DNA from 2 places in the Rhodobacter sp. 24-YEA-8 genome. Region 1 is predicted to be linked to the other one. Evidence: riboswitches for the same ligand, from Rfam matches in the RefSeq annotation. Region 1 holds a riboswitch; the other holds the start of a gene.
The links. Region 1 has a riboswitch for thiamine pyrophosphate ahead of thiB (thiamine ABC transporter substrate binding subunit). Riboswitches for the same ligand answer to the same signal wherever they lie in the genome.
Positions count from the first base shown of each region.

Region 2: linked by a shared signal. The riboswitch ahead of thiD (bifunctional hydroxymethylpyrimidine kinase/phosphomethylpyrimidine kinase) and the one ahead of thiB (thiamine ABC transporter substrate binding subunit) in region 1 are both predicted to bind thiamine pyrophosphate.

Region 1 covers NZ_FNSK01000001.1:2,798,008-2,803,872, reverse strand. The annotation lists gene BLW25_RS13615 (cytochrome c1) at 1-582, shown strand, start outside; gene BLW25_RS13610 (thiamine ABC transporter ATP-binding protein) at 646-1,347, opposite strand; gene BLW25_RS13605 (thiamine/thiamine pyrophosphate ABC transporter permease ThiP) at 1,331-2,857, opposite strand; gene thiB (thiamine ABC transporter substrate binding subunit) at 2,833-3,807, opposite strand; TPP riboswitch at 3,854-3,954, opposite strand; gene BLW25_RS13595 (TerC family protein) at 4,091-5,113, opposite strand; gene aroC (chorismate synthase) at 5,421-5,865, shown strand, end outside.
Region 2 covers NZ_FNSK01000001.1:924,848-930,712, reverse strand. The annotation lists gene thiS (sulfur carrier protein ThiS) at 1-65, opposite strand, end outside; gene BLW25_RS04665 (FAD-dependent oxidoreductase) at 62-1,039, opposite strand; gene thiD (bifunctional hydroxymethylpyrimidine kinase/phosphomethylpyrimidine kinase) at 1,036-1,836, opposite strand; TPP riboswitch at 1,910-2,016, opposite strand; cobalamin riboswitch at 2,157-2,372, shown strand; gene BLW25_RS04655 (aromatic ring-hydroxylating oxygenase subunit alpha) at 2,499-3,749, shown strand; gene BLW25_RS04650 (FAD-binding oxidoreductase) at 3,753-4,844, shown strand; gene BLW25_RS04645 (PaaI family thioesterase) at 4,961-5,395, shown strand.

The DNA.
Region 1 (5,865 bases):
AGCCTTGCAGATGATGGCGGCCCGCATCTCCCGGCTGATCAGGTCCGCGCCTATGCCGCGGGCCTCGAAGAGATCGACCTGCCCGATGGCACCACCCGTCCGCGCGAATGGACCGACAACTTCCCGGCGCGTTCGGGCGAAGGTATGGGTCCGGATCTCTCGCTGATGGCCAAGGCCCGCGCGGGGTTCCACGGGCCGGAAGGCACCGGGATCAACCAGCTCCTGCGCGGTATCGGCGGCCCGGAATATATCCATGCGATCCTCACCGGCTATACCGGCGAGACCAAGGAAGAAGCCGGCACGACCTTCTACGAAAACCACGCCTTCCCCGGCGGCTGGATCGCCATGCCGCCGCCGCTGACCGAAGATCAGATCACTTTTGAAGATGGCAGCCCCGCAAGCATCGACGCGATGTCGATGGATGTTTCGGCCTATCTGATGTGGTCGGCAGAGCCCAAGATGATGGACCGCAAGAAAGCGGGCTTCGTCGCGGTGACCTTCCTGATCCTTCTTTCGGCGCTCCTCTATCTGACCAACAAGAAGATCTGGGCGCGCGTCAAAGGCAAGGAATTCACTGCCTGAGGGCAGGGGAGGTTCCGAAAAGAACAGGTTTAAAGCCCCGCCCCTCAGGCGGGGCTTTTCCTTTTAGCTCTTCAGCCCAAGATAGGCCGCCAGGGCGGGTGGCGGATCGGCCAGCAAGGGCCCCGTCGCAACCGGCGGCGCCGCTGTGCCATTTGCCACCAGCACCGTCTGCCCGGCAAAATCCAAGGCGTCGCGGGGCTCATGCGTCACCATCAGCACGGTGGCACCGGTCTCTCCGGCAACCTCGGTCAGCAAAGCCAGCATCTCGCTCTTCAAAGCCGGTCCAAGCGCGGCAAAGGGCTCGTCCAGCAGCAAAAGCGGTCGCGCGCGAAGAAGCACCCGCGCCAGCGCCGCCCGGCTCGCCTGACCGCCCGATAGCTGCGCCGGTTTGCGCGCGCCAAGCCCCGCCAGTCCGACCCGTTCCAGCGCCTCCGCCACCCGTGCGTGATCCGGTGGAGCCAGACGCAGATCCGGCCGGATCCCGAGTCCGAGATTTTGCGCCACGCTCAGATGCGGAAACAGGTTCTGATCCTGAAACAGGATCGAGAGCGGCCGCTCCCCCGGCGGCAGTCCGGTCAGATCGCGCCCATCGAGCCAGATCCGGCCCGAGGCCGGCGCATAGAAGCCGGCAATCGCCGCCAGAAGCGAGCTTTTCCCTGCCCCCGAAGGCCCGATCACTGCGATCTTCGCCCCCGGCTCTGCCTGCCAGTCCGCAGACAGCCGGAAACCGTCCTGCTCCAGAACCAGGTTATCGAGCCTGAACATGCCGCCCTCCCGCATCGAAAATCCAGAACAGCCCGAAGCTGAGCGTGATCAGCACCAGCGCCGCCGCTGCCGCCGCCTCGGTCCGGTAGGCGCCCATCAGCTGCTGCACCAGAAGCGGCAATGTCGCCTCCTGGCCACTGGCGAAAAGCGCGATCACGCCCAGATCGCCCATCGACAAAGCCGCCGCCACCCCGGCAGCAAAGCCCAGCGGGCGCGCCAGCCGGGGCAAAGTCAGATAACGCAGCCGCGCCAGCCCGCTCAGATCCAGCGAGGCGGCAAGGCGGCCGTAATCCGCCTCCAGCGCGCGGGCATCGGTGATCAGCAGCCGGTAGACGAAGGGCAGCGCCATCAGCGCATTGACCAGCACCGTCACCGGCAGCGCCAGCTGCCCGGGCGAGGCAAAGGGCCGTGCGATCAGGAACAGCCCGGTCCCGAGCACCAGCCCCGAGGCCGCCAGCGGCAGCACGGCGGTCAGCTCCATCCCCCGCGCGCCGCTCCGGGCCACCGCCAGCGCAAGGACCAGCCCCGCCGCCACCGTCACCAGGGTTGAGATCAGGGCAACCAGAACCGAGCGCAGCGAGGCCCCCCAGAGGCTGGGCGGCAGTTCCGCCAGCCCCGGCAGCCCGCGAAGGATCAGCGCGAGAAGTGGCAGAAGGAGGAAAGCCGCCGCCAGCAAAAGCCAGACCGCATCTGCAAGGCGCCGCCAGCCCGGTGGGGCCAGCAGCGGCAGCGCCCGGTCAAGGCCCGCGCCGAAACCTGGCGCGGATGCAAGCCGCCAGGCCAGCAGGGCGGCCAGCGCGCCGATTCCGGTCTGGATCAGCGACAATCCCGCCGCATGGCCAAGATCGAATTCGAACCGGATCGCCTGGTAGATCGCCAGCTCGAGCGTGGTTGCCCGCGGGCCACCGCCCAGCGTCAGCGCCACGGCGAAAGAGGTCAGGCAGATCGCAAAAACGGTCGCCAGCGCACCGGGCAGCACCGAGATCAGCATCGGGCGCTCGATATGTCGCGCGATGTCGCGCGGGCCAAAGCCCAGCGAGGCCGCCAGTCGGAAGCGCTCGGATGGCACGGAAAGCCAGGACTGAAGGATCATCCGCACCGCCAGCGGCAGGTTCAGGAAGACATGCGCGATGACCACGCCATGCAACCCGTAAATGCTGAACCCGGGCAGGCCGAGCGCGGCAAGTCCGCTATTGACCCAGCCCGAGCGGCCAAAAACCGTGATCAGACCGATCACCGCGACGATCACCGGCAGAAGGAACGGCGCCCCCATCAGGGTGATCAGAAGGCCCCGCAAGGGAAAGCGCCGCCGCGCCAGTGCGCGGGCCACCGGCACCGCCAGCGCGACCGAGATCAGCGCTGAAAGCCCGGCCTGCAACAGGGTAAAACGCAGCGCCGCAAGGTCGGGCATGCTGAGCCGCAGGCCGCCCGCCCTGAAGGCCACCGCCGCCAGAGGCGCGGTGACCAGGAGCGCGGCGGTAAGGATTACTGCCCGAGCGAGGATTGCCATTCCGCCAGCGCGGGGCTCCGCGCCTCCAGCGCCTCATCGGCCGTCAGCAGCAGCGATTTCGCCGGACGATGGGTCTCGAACCCTTCGGGCAGCGCGATCTCGGTCGCAGGATACATCCAGTTTGTCTCGGGGATCACCGACTGGAAGGCCGGCGACTGGGTGAAGGCGATGAAATCCTTTGCAAGTTCCGGCTGTTTCGATGCGGCGAGAATGCCCGCAACCTCGATCTGCAGATAATGGCCCTCGGCAAATTCGGCCCAGTCCTTGCTGTCATCTTTTTCGGCCAGACGGTGATAGGCGGGCGATGTGGTATAGGAGAGAACCATATCTGCCTCGCCCTCGAGGAAGAGGCCGTAAGCCTCGGACCAGCCGGGTGTCACGGTCAGGATATTGTCGGAAAGGCCGGCCCAGATCTCGGGAGCGCGGTCACCATATGCTGCCTTGACCCACATCAGCAGGCCAAGGCCCGGGGTAGAGGAGCGCGGATCCTGGATCACGATCTTCAGATCGCTGTCGCCAAGGGCGCGAAAGTCCTCAGGCGGCATCGCGGTTTTCGTGCGGTCATAGACAAAGGCGAACCAGCCCCAGTCCCAGGGCAGGAAAAGATCATCCTCAAACGCGACCGGCAGGCCGCTCGGGGCCGTCTCTCCATGCGGGGCGAAAAGTCCGGTCGCGCGCGCCTGGGCGGTCAGGTTGTTGTCAAGACCAAGGACCACATCCGCCTCGGTGGCGGCGCCCTCAAGCTGGAGGCGGGCCAGCAGGGCCGCACCGTCGCCGCCGGTGATAAAGCGCAGATCGCAGCCGCAGACTTCTTCAAACGCTTTTTCCACCGCCGGGCCGGGGCCCCATTCGGTAGTGAAACTGTCATAGGTCATGACGGTGAGCACGGGCGTCTCGGCCGCTGCTGCCAGGGGCAGGGAAGCGAGACATGCCGCAAGGAAGGGGCGCATCGGGCGCATGGAGGTCCTCCTGTTGCGACGGGGGCGATGCGCAAGGGGGGATCCGATGCACCTTCCCTCCGCCGGTATGAGCCGGTTCAGGTTCAACGGGTCCGCATGACGCATCTCAGCCCGTGACGGGCACCCCGAGGTAGGGTGGAGCATAGGGGATTGCCGGTGCGGCGCAAGGGGTGGCGGGGGCGGGGGGCCAGCCCCCCGGAGGCGCAAAAGCGCCTCTCCCCCCGGGATATTTAAGGACAGATGAAAGGGGCGGGGTGAGCGCCCCTTTCAGAGGTCAGTGGCGGGCAGGGTGGTCGTCGCCCGGCTCGCCCGGGAGGGTGACATGAGCGGGCTGGCCGCGGGTCTTCCACAGCGAGACGATCACGCCGGTGGCGAGGATCGCGAAGGTGACGCCGAGCGAGACCGAGGCCGGGAATTTCTCGAGATCGAGGAGATCCGCGACAAAGACCTTGGAGCCGATGAAGATCAGAAGGATCGCCAGCGCATATTTCAGATAGGCGAAGCGGTGCAGGATGGCGGCGAGGGCGAAGTAGAGGGCGCGCAGCCCGAGGATCGCGAAGATATTCGAGGTGAAGACGATATAGGGGTCAGAGGTGATCGCGAAGACCGCCGGGACCGAATCGACCGCGAAGACCACATCGGCGATTTCCACCATGATCAGCGCCAGCAGGAGCGGCGTGGCAAAGAGTTTCAGCTTGCCGGTTTTCGGGTCGGGTTGGCGCACGGTAAAGGCATGACCGTGGAGCTGATCGGTGACGTTGAGGCGGCGGCGCAGGAATTTCAGCAGCGGGTTATTGGCAATATCCGGGTCGTGGTCATCTTTGGCCAGCAGCATTCTGAAGCCGGTGAAGATCAGGAAAGCCGCAAAGATATAGAGCACCCAGTGGTAGTTCTGCACCAGAGCCGCACCAAACCCGATCATCAGCCCGCGCAGCACGATCACGCCGAGGATGCCCCAGAACAGCGCCCGGTGCTGGTATTTGCGGGGGATCGCGAAGAAGCCGAAGATCATCGCGATGACGAAAACATTGTCCATCGCCAGCGATTTCTCGACGACAAAGGCGGTGAGGTAGAGGCCTGCGGCCTCGGGCCCGATCTGCCACCAGACGAAGCCCGCGAAAAGGACGCCGAGTGTGACGTAAAAGGCCGAGAGTTTCAGGCTTTTCGCGACGCCGATTTCCGCGTCGCCCTTGTTCAGGATGCCAAGGTCGAGAACCAGCAGCACGAAGACGATTGCGAGGAAGGTGAGCCAGAGCCAGAGCGGCTTGCCCAGAAATAGTGTCAGCAGGATCTCCATCCGACTGTAGCCCTTTACACAAGGCGCCGGAAGGAATGACCGTCATCTGAGCCGTGGAAACGGATCGGGAAAAAGCCGGGCAATCCATCGGGCGCGTTTTCCCGATGCGGTCCGACATCACGCCAGGCGTTTCCCGAAAGAAACTGGCCCTGAGCGCCAGAGGGGCCCGGCCCGCAGTCGTGAAATGGGGGCAGGCGATGCGATTTCAACCCCGTGCTTCACTTTTTTGTGGAATGAGGTTGTAACCTGCGACGGCCGGGCGCTATGCCGCCTGTGTCAGCCCGCCCTGTCAGCACGGAGCACCGTCATGAGCCTTAACACCTTCGGCCATCTCTTCCGCGTCACCACCTGGGGCGAGAGCCACGGCCCGGCGCTTGGCTGCACGGTGGATGGCTGTCCTCCGGGCGTGCGGCTGACCGAGGGTGATATCCAGCCCTGGCTGGATCTGCGGAAGCCCGGCACGTCGAAATTCACCACGCAGCGGCGTGAGGCCGATGAGGTGAAGATCCTTTCGGGGGTGTTCGAGGGGGTGACGACCGGAACGCCGATCCAGCTGATGATCGAAAATACCGACCAGCGCAGCAAGGATTATGGCGAGATTGCTCAAGCTTTCCGCCCCGGTCACGCCGATGTCGCCTATCACCTGAAATACGGGCTGCGCGACTATCGTGGCGGCGGGCGGTCTTCGGCCCGCGAAACGGCGGCCAGGGTCGCGGCGGGGGGGGTTGCACGCGCGGTGCTCGACATGATCG
Region 2 (5,865 bases), 1.9 Mb from region 1:
TCAAGCAAAGCCGCCAGGGTGCGCGCCCCGGTCAGCCTTGCCTCTCCATTCACGAAAACTCTCATGTCCTCACCTCATCCATGAACTCGGGCTGTGCGCCGGTCTCGAGATGTTCCGCCACCATCCGCGCGCAGGCGGGCGAGAGGAGGAATCCGTGGCGGTAGAGACCATTGGCAAAGATTACATCGCCCCGCCGCCGGATCCGGGGCAGATTGTCGGGGAAAGCGGGGCGCGCATCGGCCCCGGTCGCGACCAGCTCGGCCTCGCCAAAACCGGGATGGATCGTCCAGGCCGCCGCCATCAGCTCCATCATCGACCGCAGCGTCACCTGGCCACGCCAGCCGCTTTCGATCATCGTGGCGCCCAGCATGAAATGCCCGTCGCCGCGCGGCACGATGTAAAGCGGGATGCGGGGATGCAGGAGGCGGACCGGGCGCGAAAGGCTCACGCCCTCGCAGCGGATCAACAGCATCTCACCGCGCACACCACGCAGGTCACTGAGACTGTCGCGCGCCGCGAGCCCCCGGCAGTCGATGGTCAGCGGCGCCTCTGACGGCTCGGGCGTCACCACGATCCCCCGGGCCGCGAGACGGCGGGCCAGTTCGCCAAGCGCCGCGCGCGGGGCCAGATGTGCTTCGGTTCTGAAGCAGAGCCCCTCGCGGAATCGGCCTTCCAGATCGGGTTCAAGCTGTGCGATCTCATCACCGCCAATGGTCTGATGTCCTTTGGTCAGCCGCGCAAAGCGCGCCAGATCGCCCCGGTCACGCGGATCGGCCAGAACCAGCGTCCCGGCCCCGGTGACCAGCCCGGTATGGGATTGCCACCAGGCGGCCGCGCCGGCCCCCAGCCGTTCGACCGGTTCCTCTGCCGATTCCGCCTCGCAATATGGCGCCAGCATACCGCCGGCCCACCAGGAACAGGCCTGCGGCCCGGGGCCTCCGGCAGGGTCCGAGATCGTGACCTCATGGCCGCGCGCCGTAAGTTCACTGGCCATCACAAGGCCCATGACACCGGCCCCGAGAATATGGACGCTGCTCATGATTGCGGCCAGAGCGCGTGGAAATGATGCACCGGCCCATGGCCGGATCCGACCTGCAGCGCATCCGCTGCCCGGATCGCCCCCTGGAGCCAGCGATGCGCCCGCGCCACCGCATCGGGGATTGTCATCCCCTGCGCCAGCCCTGCCGCAATCGCTGCGGCATAGCTGCACCCGGTGCCATGGGTATTTTTGGTCTGCTGGCGTTCTGCCGTGAAAACATGGGGTTCAGGGCCGATCAGCAGGTCGCGGCATTCTGCCCCCCCGGCATGACCGCCTTTCATCAACACCCAGGCCGGCCCAAGCGACAGGAGCGCGCGCCCCTGTATTTCCTGCACCCCATGGCTGCTGGCCTGGCTTTCGCCCAGAAGATCGGCCGCTTCGGGCAGGTTCGGGGTCAAAACCGTCGCAAGCGGCAAAAGCTCCTCGCGTAGCGCCGCGACTGCCTCGGCCGCGAGCAGCCGGTCGCCGGATTTCGCCACCATCACCGGATCAACCACCAGGGCCAGATTACGCCCCTTCAGCGCCGCCGCTACGGTCGAGACCAGTTCCGGATCGCCCAGCATCCCGATCTTCACCGCGCCCACGGCAAGATCATCGAACACCGCATCAAGCTGCGCCCGGACCATCTGCACCGGCAGGGCCATCACCGCTGTCACCGAGCGGGTGTTCTGCGCCGTGATCGCGGTGATCACGCTGGCCCCGTAAACGCGCATCGCCGCGAAACTTTTGAGATCGGCCTGGATCCCTGCGCCGCCGCCGGAATCAGACCCCGCTATGGTCAAAGCTATCGCCGTCATCATGCCCCCAATGACCGGCGAAAAGATTTGGGGAGACTGGCGTCCGGGCAAGCCGCAACGGGCCGCCAGAGACACGATCAGACCACCCGTTCCCTCCGCCGGTATGAACCGGATCAGGTTCGATGGGTTAGCCTTGCGGCCTCTCAGCCCCGGTTTCCCGGGACACCCCAACGAGTAAGTTGCCCAATCGTTAAGCGGAGCATTTTCGTTTGGCAACCGGCAAAATCCCGCTTTCAGCGCGAATGAGGCTGCTTACAGGGCCGCTGTCTGTTCCGCTTTGCGACATGTCGCAAACAGACAATCCCGGCCGCCGCACTGTGATCAATTCAGCCTCGCAAGGTGCCGCTGGCGACAGCGGAGAATTGGGAAGCCGGTGCGGTCCCGCAAGGGGTCAAAGCCGGCGCTGCCCCCGCAACGGTAGAGGCTGAGAGGCGCGACAAGGACCACTGGGCGGAGGAGCCCGGGAAGGTGTCGCGACCAGGGTTGAAAAGACCGCTCGCCAAGCCCGGAAACCAGCCTTGCACGAGATGTCGAGCCGCGGTGGGCGGCGAAGCGGCAACAGGCTCGCGGGTCCATCCCCGCGCGGGCCCTTCGCCGCCTGTTGTCCATCGCACGTCAAACCTGCCCGCGCAGCGCGCGCGGGCTAACGCGAAGGACAGCGAATGCTGAGCCAGTCCGAGACCCTTTCCCGCCTTCTGGCACGCCAGAGCGGCTATGCCTTAGAGCGCGATTTATATTGCGATCCCGGGGTGTTGGAGGCTGATCTTCAACATCTGTGGTATCGCGAATGGCTCTTTGCCATTCCGGGCTGCGAGCTGGAGAAACCCGGCGCCTTTGCCACGCTTCAGGTCGGCGCCTATCCGGTGGTGATCATCAAAGGCAAAGACAATCGCATCCGCGCTTTCCACAATGTCTGCCGCCATCGCGGTCAGCGGCTTTGCGCGAAGACCAATGGCTCGACGACGAACCTTGTCTGCCCCTATCACCAATGGACCTATGACCTCGAAGGCAAGCTCATTTTCGCCCGCGATATGGGCGAGGATTTCGACCCTTCGAAATTCGGGCTGAAGAAGGTGCACTGTGTCGATCTTGGCGGCATGGTCTTCATCTGTCTCGCCGATGTGCCCCCTTCCATTTCCGACCTCGCGCCGAAGCTGATGTCGTATCTGGCCCCCTCGGGGCTCGCGGATGCAAAGGTCGCTTTCAGCTCTACCATCGTCGAAAACGGCAACTGGAAGCTGGTGATCGAGAACAACCGCGAATGCTATCATTGCGGCGGCGCGCACCCGTCTTTGTGCCGGACCTATTCCGACAACCCGCGCATGACGGCAATGGAGGGACCCGATTCGGCCTCGCCCGACATCATCGAACACTGGAAACGCTGCGAGGCGGCCGGCCTGCCCTCGCGCTTCACCAACCATCCGCAGATGCAATGGCGGCTCGCCCGCATCCCGCTGCTCAACGGCGCCGAAAGCTATACGATGTCGACAAAGGCGGCGGTGGCGAAACGCATGGGCACCATGCCCTTCAACGATGCCGGCAGCCTTCTGTTCTTCCACTACCCGAACAGCTGGAACCATTTCCTTGGCGATCACGCCATCGTCTTCCGCATCCTGCCGATCAGCCCGACCGAGACGCAAGTGACCACCAACTGGCTGGTCCATAAGGATGCGGTCGAGGGCGTCGATTATGATCTCGAAACCCTGACCCGTGTCTGGCTCAACACCAATGACGAAGACCGCCAGGTGGTCGAAGAAAACCAGAAGGGCATTCTCTCGCCCGCCTATGAACCAGGGCCCTATTCCCCGATCCAGGAAGAAGGGGTGATGCAGTTCGTGGACTGGTATGCGGGCATCATGACGCAACGCCTTGGCCCTGTTTCCGGCACAGGCCCGGCACTGGCGGCGGAATAAATCATGGGAAGGCAACAGCTTAACTGGTCCGCGAAACCCTGGGATGATGCGGAGCATCTTGAATGCGCCATGGTCGTGCCCGAGACGCCGGATACTGCCACCTTCACCTTCCGCGCGCCCTCGGGCGCCTGGTTTGACTATCAGCCGGGCCAGTTCGTGACGCTCGACCTGCCGGTTGATCCGAAAAAGGGCGCGAAGGGCAATGTGCAGCGCACCTATACGATCTCGTCTTCGCCGTCGCGGCCGCTGTCGATCTCGGTCACGGTGAAAGCCCAGGCGACATCCATCGGCACGCGCTGGATGCTCGATCACCTGAAGCCGGGGATGAAGATCAAAGCTTACGGCCCGGCGGGGATTTTCAGCTCGCACCGGCATCCGGCAAAGAAATACCTCTTTATCTCGGCGGGATCAGGCATCACGCCGATGATGTCGATGACGACCTGGGCCTGGGATTCGGGCGAGATGCCCGACATCACCTTCGTCCATGCCGCGAAACGCCCGTCAGAGATCCTGCTGAAGAAACGGCTGGAAGGCTTTGCCGACCGCGTGCCGGGGCTGAAACTCCGGTTCACGGTTGAAGAGCCAGACCCGTTCCAGACCTGGTCCGGCTATCAGGGGCGCCTGTCGCAGATCATGCTGGGCCTGATGGCGCCGGATTATCTGGAGCGCGAGGTCTTCTGCTGCGGGCCGGAGCCCTTCATGCAGGCGGTGCGCGACATGCTGGTCTCGCTTGGCTTCGATATGGAACATTACCATCAGGAGAGCTTTGGCGCCCCGGTAAGTTCCGAAGCCGAGGCGCCGGTGATCGAAGATGTGATCCCGGATGCGGATGCCGGCGCGCAGATCACCTTTGCGGCGTCGAACGTCACCGCGCGCTGCTCCGAGACCGATACGGTGCTGGCCGTCGCGAAACGCTCGGGGCTCAATATCCCCTCGGGCTGCACCTTTGGCCTTTGCGGCACCTGCAAGGTGAAGAAAACCGCAGGTGATGTGCATATGGTCCATAATGGCGGCATCTCGGATGACGAGATTGCCGAGGGCTGGATCCTCGCCTGTTGCTCGAACCCGATGGGCAAGATCACGGTTGAGGTCTGAGAGCGGCGCGGCCTGACAGAAATCCTGACAGAAATGACGCATCGGCAGCCTTGCCGGTGCGTCTGAGACAGCTACTCTCCCCGCCGGGCACCGCGCGCAGATATGGGAGAACACCGATGACAAAACCGATCCTGATGGACAGAGCCGCGCTGAACGACTTTGTCACCCGCGATTTCGGCCAGGTGGCGGCGGATTTCACCGTCGATGCGGTGACAGATCAGGGCATAAGGCTGCGGCTGCAAGTGGCCGAACGCCATCTGCGCCCGGGCGGCACCGTATCCGGCCCCACGATGTTCGCCCTTGCCGATGTGGCAGTCTACCTTGCCATCCTGTCGAGGATCGGGCCGGTGGCGCTTGCGGTCACCACGGGATGTTCCATCGATTTCATGCGCAAGCCAGCCGCCGGGCGCGGGCTTTACTGCGATGTGCGGCTTTTGAAACTTGGCCGTGTGCTGGCGGTGGCCGATGCGCTGATCTTCTCGGACGGGGTCGAGGATCCGGTGGCTCGGGCGAATATGACCTATTCCATCCCGCCTGCCCCGGCTGCCTGAAACACCGCGAACCAGGACCTGCCACTCGGGACCTTCGAATCAATTTGATGACGGCCCGGCGGGCGCGACCGGCAGCTGCAGTGCCTTCCCCTGGGTCAACCGGCTTATCCCCAGAGATGTGCACCATTCTGTCCACGAAGCGGCCCGACCAGGGGGCGCCCCTGCTCCTGGATATTGTGCAAGGCGAAATATTGCGCAGCCCGGCTCTGTGGGTTTAGGGGCACACATTTCCGCCATGCGCCCACGGCAAAGCAACGATTTCCTCTGATTTCAGCAGCTTTTCAACTCTGAGTCGTTCCGGTCACGGCTGGCATTTCAATAACACAAGATGTTGACAGCAGGGCAAATCGGGGATCAATATGCAGATGTTCCGGGAGCAAACCTGCAGCCTGCGACGCGTCCGAAATCCGGGGAAACCGGGGCATTTCCGGGCGCAGCCAGCGGCAGGAACGGCCAGGGGAAACTCCGGG